4 regions of the Bradyrhizobium sp. B124 genome follow, and region 3 is predicted to be linked to each of the others. Evidence: predicted binding sites of a transcription regulator. Region 3 holds the regulator's gene; each other region holds the start of a gene.
The links. The regulator LexA, encoded in region 3, represses DNA repair genes until DNA is damaged. The targets are predictions, from matches to a motif close to TGTTCNNNNTGTGTTCNG.
Positions count from the first base shown of each region.

Region 1: AAFG13_RS33305 (ribonuclease T2) is a predicted target of LexA. The motif match lies at 3,831-3,848, and genes of this name have one in related genera.
Region 2: AAFG13_RS04080 (single-stranded DNA-binding protein) is a predicted target of LexA. The motif match lies at 1,863-1,880, and genes of this name have one in related genera.
Region 4: dinB (DNA polymerase IV) is a predicted target of LexA. The motif match lies at 3,527-3,544, and genes of this name have one in related genera.

Region 1 is NZ_CP152413.1:6,983,786-6,991,165, forward strand. It holds gene uvrC (excinuclease ABC subunit UvrC) at 1-446, opposite strand, end outside; gene AAFG13_RS33290 (outer membrane protein) at 711-1,334, shown strand; gene AAFG13_RS33295 (cold-shock protein) at 1,608-1,820, opposite strand; gene rlmJ (23S rRNA (adenine(2030)-N(6))-methyltransferase RlmJ) at 2,080-2,940, opposite strand; gene AAFG13_RS33305 (ribonuclease T2) at 3,101-3,724, opposite strand; gene AAFG13_RS33310 (hypothetical protein) at 3,903-4,397, opposite strand; gene AAFG13_RS33315 (hypothetical protein) at 4,564-4,863, shown strand; gene AAFG13_RS33320 (DUF3617 family protein) at 4,907-5,437, shown strand; gene AAFG13_RS33325 (TonB-dependent siderophore receptor) at 6,334-7,380, shown strand, end outside.
Region 2 is NZ_CP152413.1:877,388-884,767, reverse strand. It holds gene AAFG13_RS04090 (DUF2306 domain-containing protein) at 74-472, opposite strand; gene AAFG13_RS04085 (low molecular weight protein tyrosine phosphatase family protein) at 813-1,181, shown strand; gene AAFG13_RS04080 (single-stranded DNA-binding protein) at 1,201-1,695, opposite strand; gene AAFG13_RS04075 (outer membrane beta-barrel protein) at 2,142-2,885, shown strand; partial or broken gene AAFG13_RS04070 (outer membrane beta-barrel protein) at 2,974-3,300, shown strand; gene AAFG13_RS04065 (outer membrane beta-barrel protein) at 3,538-4,197, shown strand; gene uvrA (excinuclease ABC subunit UvrA) at 4,519-7,380, shown strand, end outside.
Region 3 is NZ_CP152413.1:1,221,643-1,229,022, reverse strand. It holds gene AAFG13_RS05655 (ComEC/Rec2 family competence protein) at 1-949, shown strand, start outside; gene AAFG13_RS05650 (hypothetical protein) at 946-1,173, opposite strand; gene AAFG13_RS05645 (hypothetical protein) at 1,319-1,747, opposite strand; gene lexA (transcriptional repressor LexA) at 2,004-2,708, opposite strand; gene glp (gephyrin-like molybdotransferase Glp) at 2,940-4,151, opposite strand; gene AAFG13_RS05630 (HAD family phosphatase) at 4,165-4,803, opposite strand; gene AAFG13_RS05625 (His/Gly/Thr/Pro-type tRNA ligase C-terminal domain-containing protein) at 5,951-6,280, opposite strand; gene thrS (threonine--tRNA ligase) at 6,219-7,151, opposite strand.
Region 4 is NZ_CP152413.1:81,119-88,498, forward strand. It holds gene AAFG13_RS00290 (DNA methyltransferase) at 1-597, opposite strand, end outside; gene AAFG13_RS00295 (hypothetical protein) at 1,586-2,731, opposite strand; gene AAFG13_RS00300 (hypothetical protein) at 2,993-3,259, opposite strand; gene dinB (DNA polymerase IV) at 3,606-4,853, shown strand; gene AAFG13_RS00310 (hypothetical protein) at 4,968-5,177, shown strand; gene AAFG13_RS00315 (GDSL-type esterase/lipase family protein) at 5,222-6,028, opposite strand; gene AAFG13_RS00320 (hypothetical protein) at 6,015-7,079, shown strand.

The DNA of each region.
Region 1 (7,380 bases), 3.4 Mb from region 3:
GAGACGATCTCGACATGTGTGGTCGCCGCGATCATGCGCAGGATGCGCGCCGGCAGCGGCGCGTTGGCCCGCGCATAGGACGACAGCCGCTTTTTGACGTTCTTCGCCTTGCCGACATAGAGCACGTCGTTGGCGGCGTTGAGCATGCGGTAGACGCCGGGCGAGGTCGGGGCGAGGCGCACTGCGTTCTCGATCGCCTCATGCCCGATCGAGAGCGTTCCCTCGGCGATTGTCTCGGTGGCGTCCTCCGATGCCTCGGGGAGACGTGCGTCATCCTCCTCCTCGGTGCCGGAGGTTTCCGGATCGACGTCGCTCGTGTCGAGCGTCAGGTCGTCCTGAGGCAGATCGGACTTTGCACTGCGCCGCGCCTTGGGGGCAGCCTTGGGATCAGCCTTGGGGTCGGTCTTGGGGGCCGGCGTCGGTCGCTCGGGAGAATCGTGAACCATGGGCCGTAAATTAAGCGCTTGGGCGACTGGTCGCCAGCGCTGGCGGCGCAGGAAAAAGAACCCGATTGCAGGGCGTTACTGGCCCAGCGCGGCCGGTCAGGGCGGGTCGGTAACACATTGTTAAGACTGATGAGCGGGCCGCTAACCGGGCTTAACAACCCTTTAACTTAAAACTCTCGATAAACCTTAGCGAAAAAAGTGGAATTCCGTAACCACGCCGGCCCTGGGCCTGCGGGCTGCGGCAGTTGCGTGTGGAGAGTACCCATGACCCGGTTTGTTGCGCGTGCGCTGGCACTGATCGTCGCAGGCTGGACGACTTCGGCGGCGTCGGCCGACCTCAACTACGGCTCGCCCTATACCGTCTATCAGCCGCTCAATGCCTACAGTTGGGCCGGCCCCTATCTCGGCGGCAACGTCGGCTACGGCTGGGGTTCGGTCGAGAACAACCCGACCAAGCCGTCCGGTTTCGTCGGCGGCGTGCAGGCCGGCTACAATTTCCAGAACGGCTCGCCTTGGGTGTTCGGCATCGAGGCCGATATCCAGGGCACCACCGCCGACGATCGGTTCGCGCCCTGGAAGTTCTCCAACCCGTGGTTCGGCACCGTACGCGGCCGCGCCGGCTATGCGGTCAACAATGTGCTATTCTACGCGACCGGTGGTCTCGCCTTCGGTGAACTGCGCGGCGAGACGTTTGGCATATCGGAGTCGCATACCAATGCGGGCTTCACCGTCGGCGCCGGCGCCGAAATGGGCTTTGCCCCGAACTGGAGTGCCAAGATCGAATATCTCTACGTCGATCTCGCCAACAGCAACTTCACGATCACCGGCGGCGCGCCGAACGGCTACAGCTTCAGCCTGGTTCGCGCCGGCATCAACTATCACTTCTGAGAACAAGAAAACGTCTGACATCAACTCCCGGCTGCGCCTCGCGCGGCCGGGTTTTTCTTTGTGCTGAGCACGCCGACATCACGCGCAACTGCATGAACGCCGCGGCGTCCGCGAAACCAGTCGGACGGCCGCACGCACCGGATATGCGGGCACCGTCAATCGCGTCCGCATCATGCAGGTGGTCGTGCAGCGAGCGCGAGCCACGCGCCCGGCAGTCAACTCACACGCAACGCTTCATTCGCCGTTCACGACGAGTCGCGCACCGCGCGCTCATCATGAAACCACCAGGTTGACCGCCTTCGGGCCCTTGCCCTTCTTGTCGGGTTCAACCTCGAACGTAATGCGCTGTCCTTCAGTCAGGTCCTTCAATCCTGCACGCTCGACAGCTGTGATGTGAACGAACACATCGCGGCCGCCATCATCAGGCTTGATGAAGCCGTAGCCACGCTCTCCGTTGAAGAACTTGACTGTCCCAGTCATGGCCATCGGGAAACTCCTCCCCCGTATTGCTCCACCGCTACGCGCACGCCGCGTAGCGGTTGACCGACATTCGCTTGTCGGAAGCTTGGCCACCTGAACAGGCCGGCGTCACGCCACCGGTCTGCCTGGATTTATTTCGGCCTTGTCACTCCGCCGCAACCATTCGCGGAAGCGGAACGTAAAGCCAGTCGTAACAGGATGAGCATAATACGGTTCCGCGCGCGTTGCCTATGCTCAAATAGAACTTTTCAGTGGGTGCTACCGATCAAGGTTTAGGCGTTTCGAGTCTGAAGCGTCCGGCGCCGCCTTGACCAAGCGGTCTCTCGAGTTCGGACAAGATGATCTTCAGCTCGCCCGCCAGCGTCCACGGCGGATTCACTATCAAAAGGCCGGTGGAAACGAGGCCTGCGCCGGTTTCTTGCGGCGCCACACTGAATTCCAAACGCAAGCATTTGCCCGCGGGCCGACTGCTCGCTGTTGCTGCAGCCACGCTGCGCGCGAGCTCGTCGGTAGCTCTCCGGGTTTTTACGGGGTACCACAAAAGATACGTGCCGGTCGGCCACTTCGCAAACGCTTCGGTGAAGGCACTCGCCAGCCGCTCGAACTCGTCCTTCGCTTCGAAAGGCGGATCGATCAGCACCAGGCCGCGCCGTTCGTTCGGCGGCACGAATGCGGGCAGCGCCACCCAGCCGTCGAGATCGACGACGCGCGCCTGCACATCGCGTCGCAATGCATCGATCAATTGCTTGCGCGCAACGGGCTCGATCTCGCAGGCCGTCATACGGTCTTGCGGACGCAGCAGCGCCCGCGCGATCAACGGCGAGCCGGGATAGGCTTTCAGCTCGCCTCGCGGGTTGAATGCTCTGACGATGTCGAGATAGGGCGCGATCAGCGGCAACGCCTTGTCGGACAGCCGCGCCTGCATCAGTCGCGCGATGCCGGTCAGCCATTCGCCGCCGCGCTGCGCTTCGCTCGACGTCAAATCATACAGGCCGGCGCCGGCATGGGTGTCGATGACGCGGAACGGCGCCTGCTTCTCCTGCAGGTAGGTGAGCATGCGCACCAGCACGATGTGCTTGATGACGTCGGCAAAGCTGCCGGCATGAAAGGCGTGACGATAGTTCATGCGATGACGCTGCGCTCCAGAGGGTGCGCATGTTGTACTGCGTCATGCCCGGCCTGTCCCGGGCATCTATGCCTTATCTCGTTAGTTTCGTGATGGCGTCCATGGCCGGGACACTCGGCGCGACAACGCGCGTTTGCGCGGCCGTGACGCGGACGAGACTTCAGCCGCCGCGAACCGGCGGCATCAGCACCTGATCGCGGCGGCAGGCGCGGCGATCGATTTCCTCGCAGGAACGGAATTGCAGATCCTTGCTGAGGCAGATCCGCACCTCGCTGAGCCGCTTGCTGTCGCAGGTCACCGAGATCGCGGAGTTGCTGAGCCCCGGATTGGCCTTGATGAACGCCGTCTCCAGCTCGTCGGGCGCGATCGTCTTCGGCTCCGTCAATTGCAGGAATTCCTCGGGGATCTTCACCGCGGCGCGGGCCTTGCGGATGGCTTCGAAATAGGCCCGTTCGCCGAGGCCGGAGCAGGTGCCGTGCTTGTCCCACTCGTTGTAGATCAGCCCGGGCGCCGGCATCAGGTCGAGCATCGAGGTCATGATGTTGCGGGCGAGGCGGGGCGAAGGGCGCTGGCAGTATTCCGGAAAGCCCCGCTCATATTGTGGCCACAGCCCGTGCACCACGAATGAGTATGGCCGTCCGCCGCATTGCGCCTGCGTGCCGCGGCCGTTGTTGCCGCGCTCGCTCGCCGCCTCGCAGAACGAGGGCGACCACGACAGCGACAGCACATAGAAATCGAACTCGCCGGGCGCATTCTGCCGGCGATCCTGGGCCGAGGCCCCCATCGCACCACACAGAACAAAGGCAACTGAAATCAGAAATCGGGAAATTGTGACCAACCGAGGCATCAAACGCTCCCCTCACGCGACCATTCAGAGCCTAGCAGGCCGCTAGAACATTTCAAGAACAAAAAGCCGCCGGCTGGATGGCGGCGGCTTCCGTTTTGACCGAACTGGTCGGAGATCAGGGCCGGGCGGCCTTGCAGGACGGGTTATAGGCCCAGTTGCGGTCGAGCCCGGCGACGCACCATTCGACGCCCGGAGCGATGCTGATCCAGTCGCTGACGCCGGCAAAACCGCCGTCCTCGATGATCGAATAGTGCACCTTGCGCACCTTGCCGTCGCTCAGCATCGCGTCGCCCGAGCAATAGCGGCGCGGAATATTGTCTGACTGCCAGGGGCGGAAGGCGGTTTCGTGAATCCGGTTGAAACCGGTGATCACGAGCGGCGAATTCCAGAAGGTGGCTTCCTTTTCCTGGAATTGTGAGCTGATGACCGGCAGCGCCCGTTCGCAGGGGGCCACATTGCCGTCATAGCGCGGGCCGGATAGGCCGAAATTCAGTTCGAACGGATTGGCGGCCTGAGCCGTGCCCCCGAACGCCAGAAGGCCGACCACGAGCGCGGCGCCGAGGCCGAGCTTATGGTTGAGTTTATTGCGGGAGTTGAACAGGTTGCGCATGGGAATCCACCCGATGATCAGATGCGGCGAACGGTGCCGTGAAGCCCCGGCAAGGTCAAGTGCAGCGCGGCAACACCTGCGGAGAAGTCCACCTCCAGCAGCCGGCTCGTTCTTTCCATGGTCGCCGGCGCACTCTATGTTGGTCGCCAGCGAAATGGAGTCTGCGATGCGAACGAAATTGGCCGCGTGCCTGGTTGCCGTTAGCGGGATGCTGGCCGTTGGTCCGGCGCAAGCCGACTGGATGCAGCCGGTGCCGCCGTTCAAGGGCAATGATACCGGCGGTATCATCGCCTATTCGCTGGCGGCCCAGACCGACGCGCGGCAGCTCGCCGTCGATCACTGCGCTTCCTACGGCAAGGTGGTCAAGTTCCTTGCGATGCAGCGCTATCCGGGCGGCTACATCTCCTTTGCCTGCCGCTGGGTACCCTATGGTTCGGCCCAGAGGCCGGTGCGCACGCTCTACTGAGCGCGCTCCAAATCCTTCGATCGTTCAGCCGGGAGCTCACCGCATGACCCGACAGCTTGCCTTGCTTGGTTCTGCTGTTTGCCTTGTCCTGTCCACCGGTGCTGCGAGCGCCCTCGACCTGCCGACCCGCAAGGCGGGTCTGTGGGAGATGAAGATGGTGCGCACCGGCGGGCCGATGCCCGAAATCACCATGCAGCACTGCACCGACGAGACCACCGACAAGGAGATGAGCGCGGCGGCCTCGCCGATGGCCAAGGAAGTCTGCTCCAAGCAGGACATCCAGAAGACCGCGACCGGCTATGTCAGCGACAGCGTGTGCAGCGTCGCCGGCATGTCGATGAAGAGCCATGCCGAGATCGTCGGCGATTTCAATTCCGCCTACACGGTCAAGAGCAGCTCGCACGCGGAGGGCGGCGCGGCCGGCTCCCGCGACACCACGATGACCATCGAGGCGAAATGGCTCGGCGCCTGCAAGAGCGACCAGAAGCCCGGTGACATCATCATGCCCGGCGGCATGAAGATGAACGTCAAGGATATGGAAAAGCTGAAGGGCCTCCTGCCCAAGCAGAAGTAGGCGCAGCGCCTTCGATTGTCGCCGCGCGCCCTGAGCACGTCCTCTTTCATGTTGAGAGGACGTGCCGTTTTGCACCACCATCATTGCGAGCAGCCCGTGACAAGATTGCCAAGCGGTTTTGCGCTGCCTGTCATCGGGCGTGCGTTCTGGCGACCTTTCTTGCAATGATGCCGTTGGACCGTGTGCGCCAACTCCGTCACGTAGGCGTATTCGCTTAACCATTGTCGCCGACCGTTGACGTCAAGCGCGCGTCTCGGCGCACGGCGGCCTCTCACCTTCAATGGATTGGATGTCAAACATGATGTCCGGTGTTGGTCGCGGCCGCGCCCAATGCACGACGGCATTGCGGGGCGACATCAACATCATTGAATGATCGCTGCGTGCCTCGCACGTGAGACTCTCTGAGAGAGCGAGGACGTGCAGCGAATTCCTCGTGCTGAAAAGCTTGCTGCGACAACATGTCTTTTTGAATCGCTCCAGTGTCGCGCATCTTGAATCGTTCCAGTGTCGTGCATCGCGCGCTTCAATGGATTCTATTTTGCGCGTGTGGAATTTCGCGCATCCCGTCGATAGAAGTCCGCCCCAATCGAGCCCGCTCAATGACGAGCACGCGGCTCGATCGGCCTGGGGAAATGTGGGATTGCTTGGTGGGAATGGCTTCGTCGCGGAGCAAGCGCAGCTTGCTTGCATCAACGGCTGCGATCAACGCAGCGTTTCTCGGTTCGGTCATGCTTGTGCCGATGGATGCAAACGTCGCCAGCGCTCAGGCACAAGCGAGCTCTCCGCAGAACAATGTCAGCGTGCTTCCAGCCGTAACCGTGGATGAACCTGGCGCTGCAAGGAAGCGTAGCGCCGTCGCTTCAAGTCGGAACACCAGGTCTTCGCGCACCACCGTGGTGAGCCGACGCCGCACTGCTGCGGCGCCCGCTCAGAACCAGGCTCCGCGGTCGCAAGGCGCGGCCGGCACGATCGGTACGACGACCGGCTACGTTGCGACCGGCAGCACGGCCGGCACCAAGACCAACACCGCGCTGATCGAGACGCCGCAGTCGCTTTCGGTGGTCACGCAAAAGGAGCTCAGGGATCGTAACGTTCAGACGCTTAAGGACGCCGTCAATTACACGCCCGGCGTCACGACCACCGCGTTCGGCTATGATCCCCGGTTCGATAGTTTCTACATCCGCGGCTTCGATGCGACCTATACTGGGATCTATCGCGACGGCCTGCGCCAGGGCGGCGGCAACTTCGCCATTCCCAAGATCGAACCTTACGGTCTCGACAGCGTGTCGATCCTCCGTGGCCCGGCCTCGGGTCTTTACGGCCTTGGCTCTCCGGGCGGCATCGTGGACGTCACCACCAAGCGGCCGCCGTTGACCACATTCGGTGAGATACAGCTGCAGGGTGGCACCTACGACCGTTACCAGGGCAGCTTCGATGTCGGTGGTCCGGTGCCCGGCAGCGATCAGCTGTACTACCGGCTGACGGGTTTGCTCCGTGACGCGAAGACCTGGTATCCCGGCAACGACGACGATCGCGCCTATATCGCGCCTGCGCTGACCTGGCGGCCGGACGTCGATACGTCCTTCACGATCCTCAGCGAGTATCAAAGCAGCCGAACCGCCGCGAGCATCGGCAACTTCCGCGCGCCCGACGGACGATTGACCAACATCTACTCGAATGATCCGGCCTTCAGCGCCATGGATCAGAAGCAATATCGCATCGGTTACGCGTTCGAGCACAATGTCGACGACGTCTGGACGGTGCGGCAGAGCTTCCGCTTCTATCAGGTCGACACCGACGCGAAATACACCCAGATCGACTCCATCGACAGCAGCACCAATCTCGCGTCGCGCTCCGCCTGGCGGATCCTGGATAGCTTCAATACCGTGACGCTCGACAATCAGGCCGAAGCCAAGTTCATGCTCGGCGCGATCAAGAACACG
Region 2 (7,380 bases), 340 kb from region 3:
CCCGCTTTGCCCGGCGGTTGCGAGGTCGCGAAGACCTGGTGGAACCGGCCTTCGCAACGCCCTGATCGTCCGATTATTGGCCGAAAATCACCGCGTGCATGATCCGCCCGGGCATGAAGGTGAACAGCCCGGCAATGACCAGCGCGCCGAAGAAAATGCCGATCATCGTGAACTTGTGGCGGCGGACATTGTGGCTCCGCGCGGCCGTCACGCCGAGCACCAGCATGACCAGCGAGAAGATCGACAGCAGGTGGATCGGGCTCCACGGGCCCACCAGCTTGATCTGATGGATCCAGAACGAGCTCCCGGCGACCACCAGCATCAGGATCACCCAGATCCAGCCCAGCGTCCGGTGCGGCAGCGTGCCTTTCGGTGCGGCGAGCTGGATGGAGCCGAGCACGAAGGCAGCCATCGCGGCAAAGGCATGGAGCGGGATCGCAGGCGCAGCGTCGAGCAATGGCGCGAGGCTCATGATGGCAGCCCTCGAGTGAAGCTCACGACCAGACGTCGCTTGCCGCAGGCCAATGTAAATATCATTCACATTAGCCTGTGTCAAAGTCTGGGGAACTCGCGCTAGTTGCCATCAGATAAGCACGCTACGGCGGTAGGTTAGATAGTTATCCTCATAATTCACATGAGAAAATTATCGCGGCAAGCCGCAGCGCCACTCCGGGAAATGACCTTCACGGAAACGCCGACCGACGGAATAGTCAAAGCTTCGGCCAACCAGTTGCCCAGAAAGCGCTGCTTCCGTACCTATTCCGACCAACCTCACGCAAAGATGCCCGCACTCAAGTTGGCTTCGACAGCACATGACCAACGTCCTATTCGTCTGCAGCGCCAACCGTCTGCGCAGTCCTACTGCAGAGCAGGTCTTTTCGACGTGGCCTGGCGTCGAGACGGACTCGGCTGGCATCTCGTCCGGTGCAAGCGTCCTGCTGTCCTCCGAACAGATCGATTGGGCCGACATCATTTTTGTGATGGAGAAGACCCATCGCAACAAGCTCAGGAGCCGGTTTCGGTCTCACCTGAACAACAAGCGCGTCATCTGTCTCGACATTCCCGACGACTATGAGTTCATGGATCCGGTCTTGGTCCGGATGCTTGAAAATCGTGTCGGTCGCTTCATTGCTCAGGCCGCACCGACCACACGAGACGAGCCGGACGAGCCCGCCCCGTAGGCCGTTTTGCGAACGAACATCAGAACGGGATGTCGTCGTCCATGTCGCTGTTGCGGCTGCCGCCGCCGGCGGCGACCGCTCGGCGCGGCGCCGAGCTGACCGGACCGGACGAGCCGAAATCGCTGCCGCCGCCATCATCGGCGAAGCTGCCGCCTCCGCCGCTCCGCCCGTCGAGCATGGTGAGGTTGGAGTTGAAGCCCTGCAGCACGACCTCGGTCGAGTACTTCTCGACGCCGCTCTGGTCGGTCCATTTGCGGGTCTGCAACTGACCCTCGATGTACACCTTGGCGCCCTTCTTCAGATACTGCTCGGCGACCTTGCAGAGGCCTTCGTTGAAGATCACGACGCGGTGCCACTCGGTCTTTTCCTTGCGCTCGCCGGTGCCCTTGTCGCGCCAGGTCTCCGAGGTGGCGATGGAAAGATTTGCGATCGGACGGCCGTCCTGCGTCCGCCGGATCTCCGGATCCTTGCCGAGGTTTCCAACCAGGATCACCTTGTTCACGCTTCCTGCCATCGCATCATCTCCACTCAAAAACCGGGCGCCGGACATCGGCAGCCACTCTCAACCATCGCCACTTACTTGCAGGCGTCGCGAATGACCTATACGGCCGGTGCCGGCTCGATGCCCTCGCCGTCGCGCGGTTATCCACGATTATCGAGATATAGCACCGCAGCCGACGCTGTTCCAGTTTTGTTCGCCACAACCAGCCGTAGAAGCGGCCGATGGCCATGGCGTGGCTGCCGATTTCGCTCCCAGTCACCAGCGGGCTCCGACGCCTTACAAAAATGCAAGTTAAATCAAAGCCTTGACTTGCAGATAGCTTCTTCCGCGAGTGTTGCATTTGGGAGACGGCGTTTGCGGTTGAATCAGCGTATAGCTACCACCCATCAGATGGGCGCTCGCGTCTGAGATCGCGCTTCGGGACCTTTGGAAGCCGATTGGGGAGCTGGGGTTTGATTATGAAGAAGTTTTTGCTCGGTACGGTTGCTCTAGTTGCGTTTGCCGCGCCCGCCGCGGCTGCCGATCTCGCGGCGCGCCCCTACACCAAGGCGCCGCCGATGATTGCTGCCGTCTATGACTGGAGCGGCTTCTACATCGGCGCCAACGGCGGCTGGGGCTCGAGCCACAATTGCTGGGACCAGGTCCCGGGCGGCATCTTCATCGGCTCGGATGGTTGCCATGATGCGACCGGCGGCGTTGCCGGTGGCCAGATCGGCTATCGCTGGCAGGCTGGCACCTGGGTGTTCGGCCTTGAAGCGCAGGGCGACTGGGCCGACCTGAAGGGCAGCAACAACAGCGCGATCTTCCCGGGTCTGTTCACCAACCAGAGCAAGATCGACGCGTTCGGCCTGTTCACCGGCCAGATCGGCTACGCCGTCAACAACGTGCTGCTGTACGCCAAGGGCGGTGCGGCGTTGACCGACAACCGCTTCAGCACCTACTTCATGCCGACCGGCGTACTTGCCGGTCGCGCGAGCGACACTCGCTGGGGCGGCACCATCGGCGCCGGCATCGAAGTCGGCTTCGCGCCGAACTGGACCGCTGGTGTCGAATACGACCACCTGTTCATGCAGGACAAGACCTACAACCTCACCACCCCGACCGGCGCGCTGTTCAGCAGCATCCGCGATCGCCAGGACGTCGACCTCGTCACCGTCCGCGTGAACTACAAGTGGGGTGGCCCGGTGGTTGCGCGCTACTGATCGCGCGACACGGATTTGATCCAGACGAAAGGCCGGCCTCGCGCCGGCCTTTTTGTTTGCCTGGTCGGCTTGTTTGTGTGGTCGGTGCGCTCCGCCGCAGCTGTGGTTCGTCAACGGCGGCGCCGCGGTCGGCGACATCCTGCATCGCTACAATGCAGGGCTCGCGCCACCCTCGGTCTCGGCCAGCGACACGCGCTGGGGATGGACCGCCGGCGCCGGCGTCGAATACATGTTCGCCGCCAACTGGTCGGCCAAGCTCGAGTACAACTACATCGATCTCGGCAAGGTCGCGCCGATCCAGTACACGCCCGCGATCAACGATCGCTCGGAGTGGAAGGACACGTTCCACACCGTCAAGCTCGGCATCAATTACCACTTCAAGGCGGCGAGCCCGGTCGTATCAGCAAAATACTGAGCTACCGGCGGCCGCGCGGCGCATCTGCACAGCGAACACAGGAGCCGGCCTTGCGCCGGCTTTTTCGTTGCGTGCAAGCGCGCGCCTCGTGCGGGCCATTTTCCGTGCATTGTGGTTTCACGGATACACAACTTCCAAGATTTCTATGTAGAAACACCTGATCGTCACACGACACTGCTGTGACGTTCCCTTCAATGTTTGAAGGGACAACGAGAAAATGGGACTGGGACTTTGAAAATCAGGAATGCTTTGCTGGCATCGGCCGGCATGTTTGCCCTCAGCGCAATTGCACCGGCAATGGCCGCCGATATGGCGGCCCGCGCGCCTTACGTGAAGGCTCCGCCGCCGGCCGCGATCTACAACTGGACCGGCTTCTACATCGGCGGCTTCGGTGGCTATGCCAGCGAGGAATCCGGCAACCCGAAGATGGAAGGCGGCTTCGCCGGCGGCACCATCGGCTACAACTGGCAGACCAGCAACATCGTGTACGGCCTCGAGGCCGACGGCGCCTGGGCTGACGTCGACGCTTCGGCCAGCACGCTCGGCGTCACTGTGAAGAGCAAGGTCGACGCGCTCGGCACCGCGCGCGGCCGCATCGGCTTCGCCGTCGACAAGGTGCTGTTCTACGGCACCGGCGGCTACGCCTGGGTCGACAACAAGATCAGCGTCAGCGCGCTCGGCGTGACCGCTTCGCAGAGCAACTTCCACTCCGGCTGGACCGTCGGCGCCGGCATCGAGGCGTTCATCGCGCCGCAGTGGTCGGTCAAGGGCGAGTACCTGTATCGCAGCCTCGGCAGCGAGACCTACTTCGGCGTGCCTTCCCCCGACCTCAACCTGCACAGCGTCCAGTTCGGCGTGAACTATCACTTCGGCGGCCCGATCGTCGCCAAGTACTAAGCCAAGTACTAAGTTCGATCTGCGATCAGATCACACGGAAAGGCCGGCCTCGCGCCGGCCTTTTTCCGTCGGAGCGTTTTCGAGCGAAGTGGATCCCGGTTCGCGTAAAAGAAAACGCGTCAAAAAAGGCTCTGGCGGAACCGGACCCTGCTGACGGCTGCTGCCATCAGGCAAACTATCCGTTGATGGACGCGACTCAGCACTGGAAATTGTCGGCCGTTCTTCCTACGTTCCAGTCTTCTCACCCATCGGCGCAAGGTCCCGGCAGCACCGGGGATGCGCGCCCAAAAGGCGCCCGATCATGCGCCCGGAAATGTCGCTATGGATGAAGTGCTCAAGGCGAAGCGCCAACAGAACGCCGGGTCCTCATCGCGCGCCATCACGATCCGCGGCGCGCGCGAACACAATCTGAAGAACATCGACGTCGAGATTCCGCGCGACAAGCTCGTGGTGTTCACCGGCCTGTCCGGCTCCGGCAAGTCGTCGCTCGCATTCGACACCATCTATGCCGAGGGCCAGCGCCGCTACGTCGAGTCGCTGTCGGCCTATGCGCGCCAGTTCCTCGAGATGATGCAGAAGCCGGATGTCGACCAGATCGACGGCCTGTCGCCCGCGATCTCGATCGAGCAGAAGACCACGTCGAAGAACCCGCGCTCCACCGTCGGCACCGTCACCGAGATCTACGACTATATGCGCCTGCTGTGGGCGCGCGTCGGCGTGCCCTATTCGCCGGCCACGGGCCTTCCGATCGAGAGCCAGATCGTCTCGCAGATGGTCGACCGCGTGCTGGCGCTGCCGGAAGGCACCCGCCTCTATCTGCTGGCGCCGGTCGTGCGCGGCCGCAAGGGCGAGTACAAGAAGGAGCTCGCCGAGTATCTCAAGAAGGGCTTTCAGCGCGTCAAGATCGACGGCACCTTCCATGAGCTGTCGGAGGCGCCCGCGCTCGACAAGAAATTCCCGCACGACATCGACGTCGTGGTCGACCGCATCGTGGTGCGCCCCGATCTCTCCCAGCGCCTCGCGGAAAGTTTTGAAACCGCGCTGAAGCTCGCCGAGGGCCTCGCCGTGATCGAGTATGCCGATGCGCCGGCGGCGGCACCGGCCGAGGACAAGAAGAAGACCGCAAAAATCCACGACAAGAGCGGGCCCGAGCGCATCCTGTTCTCGGAGAAGTTCGCCTGCCCGGTTTCCGGCTTCACGATCCCCGAGATCGAGCCGCGCCTGTTCTCGTTCAACAACCCCTATGGCGCGTGCCCTGCCTGCGGCGGCCTCGGCGTCGAGCAGCATATCGACGAGGACCTGGTCATCCCCGACAAGGAGCTGACCTTGCGCAAGGGCGCGATCGCGCCGTGGGCGAAATCGTCCTCGCCCTATTACATCCAGACCCTGACCGCGCTCGGCAAGCACTACAAGTTCACGCTCGACACCAAGTGGAAGGACCTGACCAAGAAGGTGCAGGCCGCGCTGCTGCACGGCTCCGGCGACGACGAGATCAAGTTCTCCTATGAGGACGGCGTCCGCTCCTACGACACCAAGAAGCCGTTCGAGGGCGTCGTCACCAACATCAACCGCCGCTACCGCGAAACCGAGAGCGAATGGGCGCGCGAGGAGCTCGGCAAGTATTTCTCCGACGTGCCCTGCGCCGGCTGCAACGGCTATCGGCTGAAACCGGAGGCGCTGTGCGTCAAGATCGGCGGCAAACACATCGGCGAGATCTCCGAGCTCTCGGTCAGGCGCGCCGGCGAATGGTTCGAGACCGTGCCGGAGGCGCTGAATGCGCAGCAGAACGAGATCGCGACGCGCATCCTGAAAGAAATCCGCGAGCGCCTGACCTTCCTGCTCGACGTCGGCCTCAACTATCTGACGCTGTCGCGCTCGTCGGGCACGCTGTCCGGCGGCGAGAGCCAGCGCATCCGCCTGGCCTCGCAGATCGGCTCGGGCCTGACCGGCGTGCTCTACGTGCTGGACGAGCCGTCGATCGGCCTGCACCAGCGCGACAACGCCCGCCTGCTCGACACGCTGAAGCGGCTCCGCGACCTCGGCAATACCGTGGTCGTGGTCGAGCATGACGAGGACGCGATCCGGCTTGCCGACTATGTGCTCGATATCGGGCCCGGCGCCGGTATGCATGGCGGCCACATCGTCGCCGAAGGCACGCCCGACCAGATCATGCGCAACCCGAAATCGCTGACCGGCAAATATCTCACCGGCGAGCTTTCGGTGCCCGTGCCCGACCGGCGGCCGCCGAACCACCGGCGCACCATCAAGGTCATCAACGCCCGCGGCAACAATCTGAAGAACGTTTCGGCCGAGATTCCGCTCGGCCTGTTCACCTGCGTCACCGGCGTCTCCGGCGGCGGCAAGTCGACCTTGCTGATCGATACGCTCTACAAATCGATCGCGCGCAAGCTGAACAATGCCAGCGAAGGCGCCGCCCCGCACGACCGCATCGAGGGCCTCGAGCACATCGACAAGATCATCGACATCGACCAGTCGCCGATCGGCCGCACCCCGCGTTCGAATCCCGCGACCTATACCGGCGCCTTCACGCCGATCCGCGAATGGTTCGCCGGTCTGCCCGAGGCGAAGGCGCGCGGCTACGAGCCCGGGCGCTTCTCCTTCAACGTCAAGGGCGGCCGCTGCGAGGCCTGCCAGGGTGACGGCGTCATCAAGATCGAGATGCACTTCCTGCCCGACGTCTACGTCACCTGCGACACCTGCAAGGGCAAGCGCTACAACCGCGAGACGCTGGAGGTGCTGTTCAAGGGCAAGAGCATCGCCGACGTGCTCGACATGACGGTCGAGGAAGCCGCCGAGTTCTTCAAGGCGGTGCCGCGCGTGCGCGAGACGTTCCAGACCCTGCACCGCGTCGGCCTCGACTACATCCATGTCGGCCAGCAGGCCACCACGCTGTCCGGCGGCGAGGCCCAGCGCGTCAAGCTGGCCAAGGAGCTGTCAAAGCGCGCCACCGGCCGCACGCTCTACATCCTGGACGAGCCGACCACCGGCCTGCACTTCCACGACGTCGCAAAACTGCTGGAGGTGCTGCACGAGCTGGTCGCCCAGGGCAACACGGTGGTGGTGATCGAGCACAATCTCGAGGTCATCAAGACCGCCGACTGGGTGATCGACCTCGGCCCCGAAGGCGGCGACGGCGGCGGCGAGATCGTCGCCTGGGGCCCG
Region 3 (7,380 bases):
GCTCACGATGCTGATGCTGGCCTCGCTGGTGGCGGGGCTCGCGACCACACCCTACGCCGCATTCCATTTCCACCGCGTGACGCCCTACGGGCTGCTGGCGAACCTCGCGGCGATGCCGGTGGTGTCGGCGGTCGTGATGCCGGCCGGCCTGCTCGGGCTGCTCGCCATGCCGTTCGGCTTCGACGGCGTGTTCTGGGCAATCATGGGGTTCGGCATCGATTGGATGATCCTGGTGACGCAATGGGTCGCAGCGCTCCCAGGCGCGGTCGGCCGGATGGCGGCGTTCGGAATCGGGCCGGTGGTCGTGGCAAGCGCCGGCCTCATCCTGCTCGGGCTTTTGCGCACGCCGCTGCGCTGGTCGGGGGCGGTGCTGTTGGTGGTGGCCTCGGTCTGGGCGCTGTGGGTGCCGCAGCCGGACGTGCTGGTCTCCGCCGACGGCCGCAACGTCGCGGTGCGGGGCGGCGACGGGCGGCTGCATCTGATGCACAGCGCGAAGGACGCATTTCTGGTCAAGGAGTGGCTGGCGGCGGATGCTGACGCGCGGACTGCCACGGATTCCTCGCTCGGCGAGGGTGTCTCCTGCGATCCGAGCGGCTGCGTGACGCAGGGGCCCGGCGGCGCCTTCGTCGCGCTGGCGACACGGCCGGAGGCGCTGGCCGATGATTGCGAGCGTGCGGCGCTGATCGTGACCGCGCGGCCGGCACCGCGGGGCTGCGCGGCTTCGGTGATCGATGCCGAGCGGTTGCGGCGCCACGGCGCGCTGGTGCTGCGGCGCATCAGGGACGGCTATGCCATCGATGCGGTCAAGCCCGGCGGGATCGACCGGCCGTGGTCGCCGGCGGTTCCCGGCGACGGTGAGGTTGAGACGACGTTGCGCGCACCCGCCAGCGCGCCGCGGCCCGTCGTCGATGCGACGCCGGCCGAGACCGATTTGCAGGGCGAAGATTAGCCGTTGTCGGGTGAGGGGCCGGTCGGCAACTCGAACAGGCCGAGATGGTATTCGTCGGAGTCAGGGCCAGCGTCGGGCTTCTTGACGAGGGTGAAGGAAGCCTCGGGGAATCGCTCCCAGACCTTCAGGTCGTCAGCCGTCACCGTCAGCCAGCCGAACCGGAACATGTAGCGGCCCGGCTCCGTGACGCGTCCAGCCTTTTGCCATGTGACCTTGTCGACCACCACGCACGTCCTCCGTGCCCGATGATGCGCCAAGGCGCGCGCCGACGCAATTCTCCAGCTGCGCCCCGGAACCCGGCGTCCGGGGTCGCTCGAAATCGCTTAGGTCATCCGCCGCCGAACAGCTCATTCCGCGGCGGCGATGCGTTCAACCCAAAAACAGCGACGCAAATGCAGAGGGCCGCCGCTCCACAACCTTCGGCTTCTGCTCGACCGGCGGATGCAGCGCCGGCAATTGCAGCACGCTGACGCGTTGTCCCTCGACGAGCTGGGTCACCAGCACATGGCTGCCGTCGGGGAATTCGACCGCGTCATGATGGCGATCGGGAACGTCGGGCTCGACTTCGTTGAACACGCCGACGCGGAAGTTCATCGTCTTGGTCCAGATCCACCGGCTGTCGTAGCGAACGTTCTCGGCGAAAGCGAGCTCGGTGCCCGGCAGCATGCAGACCGCGACAGTGGGGTCGGTCTCCGAAGCAAAGCCGCGGGTCGACGTGCCGCGGAAAGTCGTGGTGATCAGCGTCTCTCCAACAATGGCGGGGCGCGACGCCACGGCGTGCAGACTATAGTCACACATCGGATGGCTCCTCTGTTCGAGGTAGCGACCCGTGCCTCTCCTTGAGGCATAGGGCCTCTACCAGAGTGGACGATAGCGAACGAGTGTCTCCTCGTTTCTGGGCGATTGTACGACTGGTCGACGAAACGCCCTGATCACAAACACGCGACGCTGCGCGAGAGGTATCGGAGCGCGTCGGGCAGGCTGCACGTTACGCTATCTTTCAAAGAACGATCCGATGTGTTGCTCGTTCCCCGCCGCCGCAAGTATTTGAAATTCAGTATTTGCGATAGAGGCCGATCAGCTTGCCCTGGATGCGGACCCGGTTCGGCGGCAGGATGCGCACTTCATAGGCGGTGTTGGCCGGCTCCAGAGCGATCGACGCGCCGCGGCGGCGGAAGCGCTTCAGGGTGGCTTCCTCCTCGTCGATCAGTGCCACCACGATGTCGCCGGTGTTGGCGACGTCGTTGCGCTGGATCAGCGCCATGTCGCCGTCGAGGATGCCGGCGTCGACCATCGAGTCGCCGCGCACTTCCAGCGCATAGTGCTCGCCGGCGCCGAGCATGTCGGGCGGTACGCTGATGGTGTGGCTGCGGGTCTGCAGCGCCTCGATCGGCGTACCGGCGGCGATCCGGCCCATCACGGGGACCGCGACCGGACGGTTGCCGTCGTCCTCGGCGATCGGCGGCGTGCTGGTGCGCTTGCCGAGGGTGCCTTCGATCACGCTCGGCGTGAAGCCGCGGCGGCCGTTGCCGCCGCCGGCCGAGAGTTCGGGCAGCTTGATGACTTCGATGGCGCGGGCGCGGTTGGGCAGGCGGCGGATGAAGCCGCGCTCCTCCAGCGCAGTGATCAGGCGGTGGATTCCGGACTTCGAGCGCAGGTCGAGCGCATCCTTCATCTCGTCGAACGAGGGCGGTACGCCGGCCTCCTTCAGACGTTCATTGATGAAACGCAGAAGTTCGTACTGTTTGCGCGTGAGCATCTCGAGTATTCCCCCGGTTGGTAGCGTCGTTCGATTCCGAGACTTTTCAGGCGGGGCCAGACCTCAGGAGCACGGTGCTCGTCACAAGCGCTCCCTCGCGGCCTCCCATTTGTACACACCAGTACTCGAAACAAATCATGAACGGACACTATATGTTCGATATGTGTTCCGCAACCACTTAATTTCCGGTGAACGCATCCGGCGAGCGCACAAGCGATGCGGTCTGCGCTGTCACTTGGGCAGTGTCAGGATCTCGCATTCGCTGCCTTTGGCGGCGGCGGGCGCAAACGGCGGACGCACGAGAAGTGCCCGTGCCGCAGCGAGATTCCCGAGCAGCGACGAGTCCTGCTGCATGACAGGCGTTGCGATCAGCGTGCCGTCCTCGCGCTCCTCGAGGCGGGCGCGCAGATAGTCCTCGCGCTGGTCGTTGGCGGCGATGTCGCGGCCGAGCAATGCGCTCTCGCGGCGATGATGAACAGCTTTTCGGCCGCTCAGCGCCCGAATCAACGGCACCAGAAACAGGAAGGCGCAGACATAGGAGGACACCGGATTGCCGGGCAGGCCGATCACCCGCATCGCGCCGAGCCGGCCATGCATCATCGGCTTGCCGGGCCGCATCGCGATCCGCCAGAACGCCATCTCGACGCCTTCGGCTTCCAGCGACTGCTTGACCAGGTCGTGGTCGCCGACCGAGGCGCCGCCGGTCGTGATCAGGATGTCGGCACCCGTCTCTCGGGCCCGGCGGATGCCGGCGGTGGTGGCCTCCACCGTGTCGGCGGCAATCCCGAGATCGACGGTCTCGGCGCCTTCGGCGCGCGCCAGCGCCCGCAGCGCATAGCCGTTGGAATAGACGATCTGGCCGGGGCCGGGCGTCGAGCCCGGCATCACCAGCTCGTCGCCGGTCGCCAGCACCGCGACCTTCGGACGGCGGTGCACCGCGAGGTCCGGATAGTTCATGGCGGCCGCCAGCGACAGCGCGCGATCGGAGAGGCGGCTGCCGGCATCGAGCAGCACGTCGCCTTCACGGAAGTCGACGCCGGCCGGGCGGATATGCCGTCCGGCGGCAGCTAGCTCGGTGATCGTGATGTGGTCGCCGTCGACGGCAGTGTCTTCCTGGATGATGACGGCGTCGGCGCCATGGGGGATCACGCCGCCGGTGAAGATCCGCACCGCTTCGCCGGCGCCGACCGTGCGCTCGAACGGCCGGCCGGCGGCGACTTCGCCAATCACCCTGAGCCGGGCCTTCAGATCACCAGCGTCGACCGCGCGCACGGCATAGCCGTCCATCGCCGACATCGGCTGCGGCGGCTGGGTGCGCCGCGCGGCGAGGTCGCGCGCCAGGGTGCGGTGGTAGGCGGCATCGAGCGCGACCATCTCCTCCGGTAGCGGTTCGGCGCCGGCGAGGACGGCGGACAGGGCATCGGCAACCGGCATCAGGGCCACGCTCGGAGCTCCTTCAATCCAAATGTTCAATACCAAGTGCAGTCAGAGCCCTCGCCACGTCATCCGTCGATGTCACGTGGATGGCATGAAGGCCACGCGCCCGCGCGCCCTCGATGTTGGCGGCCAGGTCGTCGAAGAACAGGATCCGCGACGCCGGCACGCCGATGGCTTTTACCACATGATCGTAGGCCTCGGCGTCGGGTTTCCGAAATCCGATCGTCGAGGACAGGAAAACGTTGCGGAAATGGCTGAGCAGCTCGGCATGGATGACCGAGAAATGCGCAACGTGCGCCGGATTGGTGTTGGAGAAAGCGTAGAGCGGCATCCGCCTGGCGGCGGTGGCGAGCAGGGGTGCAATCCCCGGCATCTCGCCGGTGAAGATCGCATTCCAGCCTTCGAGGAACTGTGCATCGGTGAGGTTGACGCCGAGCGTCCGGCGCAGGTTTTCGAAGAACGCCGCGTCGTCGATCCGGCCGATCTCGTGATGCTTGAAGCTGTCGTCGACGACAAATCGCGTGGCGAGGTCGGCCGGCGCGCAGCCGGCATGCCGCGCCCAGCGCGCCATCACCTTCTCGAAGTCGATGTCGAGCACGACGCGGCCGATATCGAACAGCAGCACGTCGACGGAATCGGGAGAGAGTTGCGAGGTCATTGCGTGAAACCGTGTACGAGAATTGCGGGCGGGCGGCAATGTCCCCGATTTGTGCGGCAGGCATGCGACGAAGGCAGCGGGGTGTCGTCCCTGCGAAAGCAGGGACCCATAACCACAGAGGCGTGTTGTTGATGAGGGCTGTGACCCCAGCGTCGCGCAACAATGGGCACTTGGGGTAATGGGTCCTGGCTTTCGCCAGGACGACGATGAGGATGGTTCTCGCGCGATATGACGCACTGTCATTGCGTACTTCATCTCGGTGTCATCGCCCGGCTTGATGTGCGGACCGGGCGACCCGGTATTCCAGAGACGCCGGTGCTTGAATCGAGAAGCCGCAGCGTACTTGATCGCCCGGTCAGGTGTTCAGGCCAGGCGATGACAGTTGGAGCGAGGACGCAGCTTCGCACTCTCGCGACATCATTTGCCCGAGCCTTGCTCTTCGTTCCGCCGTCTCTCTTGAAGAGGGCGCAAGGAAAGCCGGATGCCGATGGCACCCATGGGACCGAGCAATGAATTGAACTTCGGATAAAGCGAAGAAGTTTTGCTGCGGGGTTTGCGCCGGGCAAATCAGTGATTGGGCTTACGGGCTTCGATGCGCAGCGACTTGCTGCTTGCCGGGCAGACCTCTCATATCCTGGAAAGCGCCAGGCCGAGGTAGGCGATGAGCGCGCCGGTGCTGAGGATGACGACGACGAGCGCCTGCTCTGAACGTGCCTGCAGGGTTTTTCGGCTCACGGCGATGATGCTCCATCCTTCAAGATCATGCTGTCCAACTCACGTCGGCTGATATCCGTTCCGGTTCCTGCCCGGGAACTTTCATCCATGTCAGCCGCGCGGGCGCGCTCGGTCTCCTCTCGTTCCGGGCCAGAAACGCGCAACGCCGCCCGCATTGAAATACGACGGGCGGCGTTGGTTCTAGCCCCAGGAGGAATGGCAAAATCCTGACGTTATGGATACGCGCGAGCGAGCAATAAGGTTCAGTCTTCGACCCGTATGAATCCGGTAACTCCGAAGGAGCAAAGGAAAGCGCCGGGGCGAGGTCTAGGATGGTGTGACCAAGTTGCTCTGGCCTCAGCGTGTACCCCCTCGCTGGGGCCCTTTGTTTGGGTCGCGGAGCTCCCGGCACAGCGGGCAACGCGCAGCGAGTTCACTCGGCGTCCTTGCCCGGACGAGCACGCGCTCGAAGCGCCTCAACGGCGTCAGCCAGCGGCAAAACGGAGACGGCCCCGGGGCGCTCGCGGAGGCTCACGGTTCCTTGTTGCGCTTCGCGTTGCCCGACGACCGCCACGACTGGAATACTCGCCTCATGCGCGGCAACGATCCGTCGCGACAGGGTGTCGGCGCTGGCGAACAGGACGCCTCTGACGCCTTCAGCTTCGAGCGCATCAAGAACCTTGACCGCGTATTCGGAGTGATCACGAGATCGGCGCGACCGCGACCTGGTCGGGCGACAGCCAGAACGGCAGCGCGCCGGCATGATGTTCAAGCAGCATCGCGATGAAGCGACCGATTGAACCGAATACGGCATGGTGGATCATCACCGGGATCGCGCGATGGCCGTCCGGTCCGACATAGGACGCGTTGAGACGGCCCGGCAAAACGCTGTCGAGCTGAACCGTTCCGCATTGCCAGGATCGGCCCAGCCGGTCGCGCAGCGCGAACTCCAGCTTCGGCCCGTAGAAGGCACCTTCGCCGGGCTGGATCGTGTACGACAGGCCGCATCGGCGCGCGGCCGCGGCAAGGGTCGCTTCCGCCCAATCCCATAATTCGTCCGAGCCGGCGCGCGCGGCCGGCCGGGTGGAGAGCGACACCTCGGGCGCCGGGAAGCCGAACTCGGCATAGACTTCAGACAGTAGCGCAACGAAGCGGGCGACTTCGTTGGGCACGTCCTGCTCGCGGCAGAACACATGGGCGTCGTCCTGTTCGAAGCCGCGCGTGCGCATCAGTCCGTGCAGCGAGCCCGACGGTTCATCGCGGTGACAGACGCCGAACTCGGCGTAGCGCAGCGGCAGGTCGCGCCAGGAACGCAGGCCCTTGTTGAAGATCTGGACGTGGCAGGGACACGACATCGGCTTGAGCGCCATTGCGCGCTCGCCGTCGGCAAAACCGAACATGTGCGCGCCGAATTTCTCCCAATGGCCGCTTTGAATCCAGAGCTCGCGGGGCAGCAGCTGGGGCGTTCGAACCTCGGCATAGCCCAACCGGCGCATTTTCCGGCGGATGTAGTCCTCCAGCACACGATAAAGCGTGTTGCCACGCGGATGCCAGAACACCATCCCTGGCGCATCCTCCTGGATGTGCCAAAGATCGAGATGCGTTCCGAGGCTTCTGTGATCGAGATCGTCCATAGCTTGCTCTCCTGATTGGAAGCAGCGCGGACGAGTTTGCGCATGAAAAAAGCCCCGTCCGTCGCCGGCGGGGCCTTGTCTGGTCGTGCAGTCTGTTACCGCATACGACCAGGAGACGACCCGCCAAGGCTGGTCGTCGCGGTGGTCAAAGACATGGAACAGATGTTGCGCATGTCGCTATTCTGGATTGTCTCCCCGGTTTCGTCAACCTGCCCGTAACACGAGAACG
Region 4 (7,380 bases), 1.1 Mb from region 3:
GCTGCCGAGCTGCCAAAGATCACCGACCTGGCAGACCGGCACTCCTGTGACAGAGCTGCTATCTTCGAGGTCATCGACGGGTGCCTCAGTAAGCTTCTGAATCGTCAAATCGATTTCGGGCAGGGTGAAGCCCGTCACCGACAGATCAAAATCCTGGTCGAGCGCCTTCAGCTCCAGGAGGCTTTCGCCCAGAAGGCGCTCGTCCCAATGCGCATTCAGTGCCAGTTTGTTGTCCGCAATCCTGAGCGCCTTCAGCTGGGCGGACGACAGGTGCCGGATCTCGACCACGGGTATTTTCGCCATTCCGAGCTTCTTGGCCGCAAGGACCCGCCCGTGGCCGACGATCACGTTTCCCTTGTCATCGATGACAATGGGCATCACGAAGCCAAACTCTCGGATGCTATCCGCAAGCTGAGCAACTTGATGTTGGGAATGCTGGCGCGGATTGCGCGCGTCCAACAGGAGGTCCGCTACCGCGCGATATTGAATCTGGATTTCTACCAGGCCAGCGTTCGTTGCCGTGCGGCTTCTAACTGCTGCGCCGACGGCCTGCTGAGGGGGCGCCGGGATAGGGGAAGTCTGCTTCTTTTGGGTCAAATCGCGTACTCCGAGGTTGTCGGAGCACTTAAATAATCCTGATCGGACGAGTAATGTTGCGCGGAAAAGTCGAACTAAAATTACTTGCCGCGGGAGGGGCCAGCGATCGCCCTATAATTCTTGGGCGCCACACCGAGGTGTTGCCGGCATAGATTCATCCACATGTTGTGCACACCCCGGTTATGTTGTGCCATGTCATTCGCGGTAAGGTAGCTGCGGCGCAGCGTTGTTGCATTCGTTATGCTATGGCGCGAAAAGACGTTTCCCTTGGCGCTTGGCGTGGGCGTCAATCTTGCGGGACCAATTTTGAATCTAAGCCATTTTTTCCTTTGTTGGGCAGAAGCCGCGGCTACGTATTTGATGTTCCCACCCACAACGTTGTGAATCCCCCCGAGTATCGCTAACTTACGGCAGACCTTGCTGATGGAAGGGGGTCTGCGGCTTCGCCAATTTGGCTGGGTCTTCCTGGTCTCAACGTAAATGCGAATGCGCAGGAGCCGGACAGCAACCCAGACCTGAGCGTAAAAATCAGCATTCCTCACTATGCTGCCGCGCGGACGCCCCCGGCGACGTTTAGCTTCTGTTAACATATTCCTCCTTGCGCAAAGCGGCCTGCAAACGCCTCCGCGGGGCGCGGCGCGCACTCCTTGTCCTGCTACCGCGAATCCGCTTCCCTGTTATCGCAGTATATTCCCCTGTTAACTTCCGTTCCCGATCCATCGAAAGAATCTTCATTCATTGGACTTTTGCCACGGAGCGGCCATTCGGAGGCAATGAAACGCAGCGAAGTCCCTGTTATTGCCCTGATATGCAGGGAATTCGCTGCTCCAAATTGGTAGGCTAGACTGCGTCCACCGCCCGGACCCCGTTGCAGCGCTCAGTGGCAGCGCTGGGCCGTTGGTGACGATGCCTTGGACCGTCGGCCCACTTGCCGTTCCCCCCGCAATCTCTCTGTCCGCGCGCGACAATCGACGCCTTCTGCGCAGATCTAATTCGCCGTCAGCACGGCATCGACGCGTCGACTGTTGCGTGTGCTGATGACGATGACGCCGTTGCGGGTGGCAAATCGCGCACCGACGAGCCGGGGCACCTTCTCGATCAACGATGACGGCAGCGGGATCATTCCGCCGGTGACGGGATCGCCGACGTTGATCGGCGGTCCGGCCGCGCCGGCCGATGGCGCGGCCTTGATGTACTCCCTGATCAACTGGATTTCTTCCCGCGACAGATTGAGCGCGGCGTGCTCGCTACCGGCGTCAGAGGCTTTCTTTTCCGCCCGGACCCTTTCTTGCGCTTCGTCCTGCTGGGCGGCCTCGCGTTTCGCTGCGTCCTGTTCGAGTCGTACGAGACGTTCCCTCAACGGGATCAGCTCGCGCCGCAGCGTGGCGTTGTCCGACTTCAGCGAGGTGATCTGGCCGAGTGCAAGCGCTGCGGCAACGCACGCAACGACCGAGATCAGGCTGAGGCACGCAACGGCCAGCCCCGGCATTCCGACGCCCTTGACCGCTTTCCGATCCGGCACGTCGTCCTCGGAGCGCCGCCGCCGCGCCCGGGCAAATCGCGGGATGCCGGTGCCGAGGAGTTTTACAAAGTGCGAGAGCCGGGAAACGTTTCGGTCCGGCTCGTGAATGGAGCCAAATGCCGGCTCGGGGATGATCGGCGCGCGCGCGGGTGGGTCGGGTGCTGCCATTGCGCGGCTTGTGCCCAAGGTCGTGCGATCGGCAAGGCCTGCTTCCATCACCCGAGGGACTTGCCGATCAATCGCGTCGGGCCGTTCGGCAACGGCATCGCTGATCGCATCGCGCGGGTCGGCAGCAACCGTCTCCACGGGCTCCGTTTGCCGTTCGCCGGGCTCCCGCTCCTTGAGGTTCTGCTCGCCGAGCTCCTGCTCGCTGAGTTCCTGTTCGACGCGGGATGCTTCAAGCGAGCGCCATAGCGCGAGGCCGGAGTCCGTGATCTGCAGCCCGGCCTCATTGATCGAAGCCCATCCGGATTGGAAGACGTCGGCGTCGCCTAGCTCCGACGATCGCTTCAGCTTCGTGGCTGCATCGCCCGCGGCGATCATGCGCTTGACTTCGCGGCTGACCTCTTCAAGCGGAATCCGTTGCTCGGGTCTTGCGGCCAGCACGCTCAAGATCGCCAGATTGAACCTCATGTGGCGCCTCTCGATGCCCCGGCAACCGGTCGTGCAGCCGCTCCGCTCCCGTGCCGGCGATGTGCGAACCGCAGACGAGGCCGAAGCGGATCAATCATGCCGGCGCGGACGTCCGTCACTCGGAGAGTCAGGCAAGTGTAGCGGCTCCCCGAGAGGCAAACAATGCGCCTTCCGGCGCACGACAGATGGATAAGTCTGCCTGCGAACGAGACGCGTCAGGGTCACGTCCGCTGAAGCGCCTCAGAGGAACTCGCGAAGCCTGGAGAGCTCGATCACGTGCTCGGGCGACAGCACATCCGGCACGAGGGGAGGCTGCGACGTGGTCCGGATCTCGTAGAGATGCCGGGTCTTCTCGGGCTTGCCCATGAAGTCCCGGATGCATTGGTCGAGCGTTCCGTTGACGATCATATAGGGCGCGCGATCCTCTCGCCTGGAATTGCCGAGAGAAGGCCATTTGTAAAGCGAGGCCGCAGCCTGGAAGTCCACCTGATGAGAGTGGTCGGTCATGCCTTGATCTCTATCCGAAAAAGCCTGTTCGTCAAACAACGCCGGCTCATGAGCGAGCTGGCGCAGCGGGACGCGAGAGCTGCGCGCAATCGCGCTCGTCCTCGGCAGAGAACGCCCGTGGACGTCGAGCGACCTCTCAACCGCCTCGCGGTGATTGCTTCGACAGCGATCGGCAGCCCGCATCGATGCTTGGCACCACAGCGCGCCCAACGTTCGCCGGGAGATCGCCAGCACCGGCGGCCATTCCTGGTCGACTGGAGTTGAATTTGTTCTTGTTTTGTTCTTTTAACTATCGTAGCGTCCAAGGACGAGCAGTTTTGGTCAGGTCAGGGATGAACGGGTTGAGATGGCAGCCGCAGCCACCATCCTTCACGCGGACCTGGATGCGTTTTACGCGTCGGTCGAGCAGCTGCTTGAGCCGTCGCTGCGAGGCAAGCCGATCGCCGTCGGAGGCGGGGTTGTGCTTGCCGCGTCCTATGAGGCCAAGGACTTCGGGGTGTACGGCGGCATGTCGGGACGGGAAGCTCGCCGGCTCTGCCCGCAACTGATCTTCGTCGGCGGCCACTTCAGCGATTACCAAAGGCTGGGTGACGCAGCCATCAAGGTGATCGGCGACTTCACGCCGCTCGTCGAGCGCATTTCGATCGACGAGGCGTTTGCTGACGTTGCAGGCTGCACGCATCTGTTCGGAACGCCCGCCGAAATAGCCGCGGCGATCCGGCGGCGCGTGCGCACTGAGCTCGGCCTTGCGATCTCGGTGGGCGTCGCCCGCACCAAGCATCTGGCGAAGATCGCCTCGCAGGTCGCAAAGCCCGATGGACTTGTCGTCGTCGATCCCGACGCCGAGCTCCGATTCCTACACGAACTGCCGGTCGAATTGATGTGGGGAGTAGGGCCGGTCACCAGGACACGACTGGACGCGATCGGCGTCTCGACGATCGGTCAACTCGCCAAATTGTCGGAGCGGTCGCTGACGCGGCTGCTCGGTCCGGCGGCGGGCGAGAAACTCGCCGCGCTGGCCTGGAATCGCGATCCGCGACAACTCACCCCGCATCGGCGCGCGCGATCGGCAGGAGCACAATCGGCGCTTGGCCGAAAGCCCGCGATCGAGCAGGTCATTCGGCCGACGCTGCTTCATCTCGCCGACCGCGTCGCCACGCGGCTCCGGGCGAAATCCCGGCCTGGACGAACCGTGACGGTGCGCGTTCGCTTCGCCGGCCTGAAATCGGTGACGCGCTCGATGACGCTCGATGCGCCCGTGTGCACGACGGTGATCCTCGCCAGCCTCGCCGAGAAGCTGGTGCGCGCCACGCTTGCTGACCACCCAAGCGAGAAAATCATTTCGTTGCTGGCAATCTCGGTGTCACATCTCGAGGAGAACTGGGATCTTGCGCTCGAGCTCCCGCTCGGACTGGCCGATCAAGCGCTTCGCCCTGGAAGTCCGATCGGGATGGCCCGCTGGGCCGCGGACTGTGCCATCGACAAGGTCCGCGATCGTTTTGGCTGGGATGCGATCGGATACGGTTCGGCGGCGCTGGAGGTCGTTCGTTCGGTGCCCGACGATTTCCGCAAGCTGGCCGAGAAGGAGCTCTAGCGCTTCGCCGATTCATCGGCTTGTCATTGCATTAAGAAAAGGCAATCCGGAATCGCGGGCTTGTGAGTGGTGGCGTGGCGCGCCCGGTCTATCCTGAGCACGCGGAGGATAGCCATGAAATTCAGCTCCGAACTGATCCAGACGATGCGCGACGCGCTGGAGACGGTGATGGCAAGCGTGCCGGCCGATCAATCCGTGTTCGGTCTCAAGGCGGCCGTTGCAGAATGCATCTTGCGGGCGGCGGCGCACGGCCAGACGTCGTTCGACGGGCTCGTGGCGTCGGCATCCGATCAGCTGCAATCGATCATCTCGATGCTGAGCTAGCAGACCAGGTCGCACCTCAGCGTCATTGATGGCTCCCGCGCAGCCTACGATGAACCAATGCCTTGCTTTGCGATCCTGGTCAGGGCTTCGTATCCGGATGGCGTCAGGTGCAGGAGATCGCTCTTGTAATTGGCACACGGCGTTGTTCGTCCGCATGCGATGTCGGAGGCGTCGATCGTTCTGATTCCGAGTTCCCGGCTCCTTCTGCTGAGTTCGGCATTGACAGATCCAATATTCTCGGCCGCACCCTTCATCTGCTCGCCTCGCGGAAGAATCTGGATGGAGAAAATCTTGCCGTTCGGCCAAAGCGACCTGATCTCGTCAAACAGCTTTTGGTAGGATTCCATCACTCCGCACGGCTTATCGAGATAGATGTTGTTGGTCCCGACCAGCACGATGATGGACTTCGGCCTGATTTTTCGCAGCCGCTCGCGTTCGTGTTCGATGAACCAGAGCGTGTTCTGAATCCTGTCGCGTCCGACGCCGAGGTTGGCCACCGGCCCGGCGCCGAGCGAGGCTGATAGTTCCCTCGGCCACGCCTCAACCAGCGAGTCACCAAGCAAGACCGTCGAGACATCGCCGGACAGGCCCGACACATTTCTCTCATATTTGCGCAAGGCGTCGGCATTGTCCGGCATCGCGGCGGTTACGGCGAATTGCGTATCGGTTTTGTCGCATGCAGCTCGCGAGCTTTGCGCGCGTCCCGCCGATGGTAGACAGAACGCCGCGACAATTGATAACGTCGCCGCGACATAGACGATTGACGCGGTGTTGCGGGGTTCTTCATCGTGCATTTTCGATGTCATTGCGCGGTTCCATCTGAGGGCAGTCAATCTGATGTCGCTGAGCATTTCGATCCTGGGACAGTCAAACAGCATCCTGAAGGCAGGCTTTTTCCAGAAGTTTCTGGACGCCGATGACACAATTGAAGTGAAATCGGCAGGAAGGATCGGTGCATCTCCGTCCTTGCTCGGTCCGTACTTCGCCCAGGGCGACTTCTTCAAAGGCTCGGAGTTTTGCATTGTCGATACATGCGTGATCGATTTTTCGCTGCTTTCCGCCAATGCGATCGATTACTACGATGTTGTGAGGTGGGTCGAGTGGATTGGGCATTCCGCCAAACGCGCCAATTGCGAGCCGGTTTTTGTCTGCATACCGGTGAGCGACATCAACGCATCAAGAACGATCATCTCTGCCTGCATTTCCGTCTGCCAGAAGCAGGACTGGTACTATCTTGATGTAAGAGATGTCATTGCCGCGGTCGTCAAGTCCAAGAGCGTAGACGCGAAGGAACTCTATGCAGATGGCAGTCATCCAGCCGAGTTCTTGTCGGGCGTGATAGCGACGCACCTTGGCAATTTCTTGACTAAGATAAGGACGGCCAAGACTGCAAAGTGCAAACGCACGTTTGCATTCACGGCTTACGAACGCGTGCCGCTCAAAGATCAAATTGCGGGCGCACCGGTGGAGTATTCGTCGAGGCTGATCGCGTTTTCGGGGGTCCGGCTGGCACGCGGCGAGACGTATCCGATCCACATCGGGTCGGATTCATCCATCCGCGGCCTCATGGTGAACTCGGCAGCCTGCAAGAGCGTGCTGTCGATCGAGGGAGACAGAACCTTCCACAAGAACCTGCGTCTCAAACCCTATCACCCGACAAACTTCGAGGCGCGGCTCATTCCGATCTGCAGGCCAATTCGAGACCATCAGGGAATGATCAGGCTGTCCCTGACAAGCCAGGATGTGTCCATGAGCGATGTGACGCTGCATAGCTCGAAGGACGAGAACAACGAAGGCTTCATCGAAGTTGCCGATCTCGTCGTCGAGCGAGGATACGACCTGGTGACTTACACGACCACGCGGCCGGCAGATCCGGCTTCCATCAAATGGGTGCCTGATTGATGGTGGCAGTCTTATGAGCCGGTCGACCGCGACGCGTCTGTCCAACGCGCAGGGTAGCTTATCCACTATGTCACAAGTTCCCGCTGTCAGCCCACGACCTGCATTACTCCCGTAATATTCCGCGCTTCAACCGATTGACGATTTGTCGCGCTGTTAGCCGCCCGCTCTGAAAGTCGATGGATAAGTCGGTCGGCGCTTTGGCTGACAATGTCTTTCCGCTGTAGAATCAGCCCGATTCGAAGGCGCTCCTCATATGACATTCAAAGGCTTCCACATTGGCCATGACGTTAGGTTGATCGTT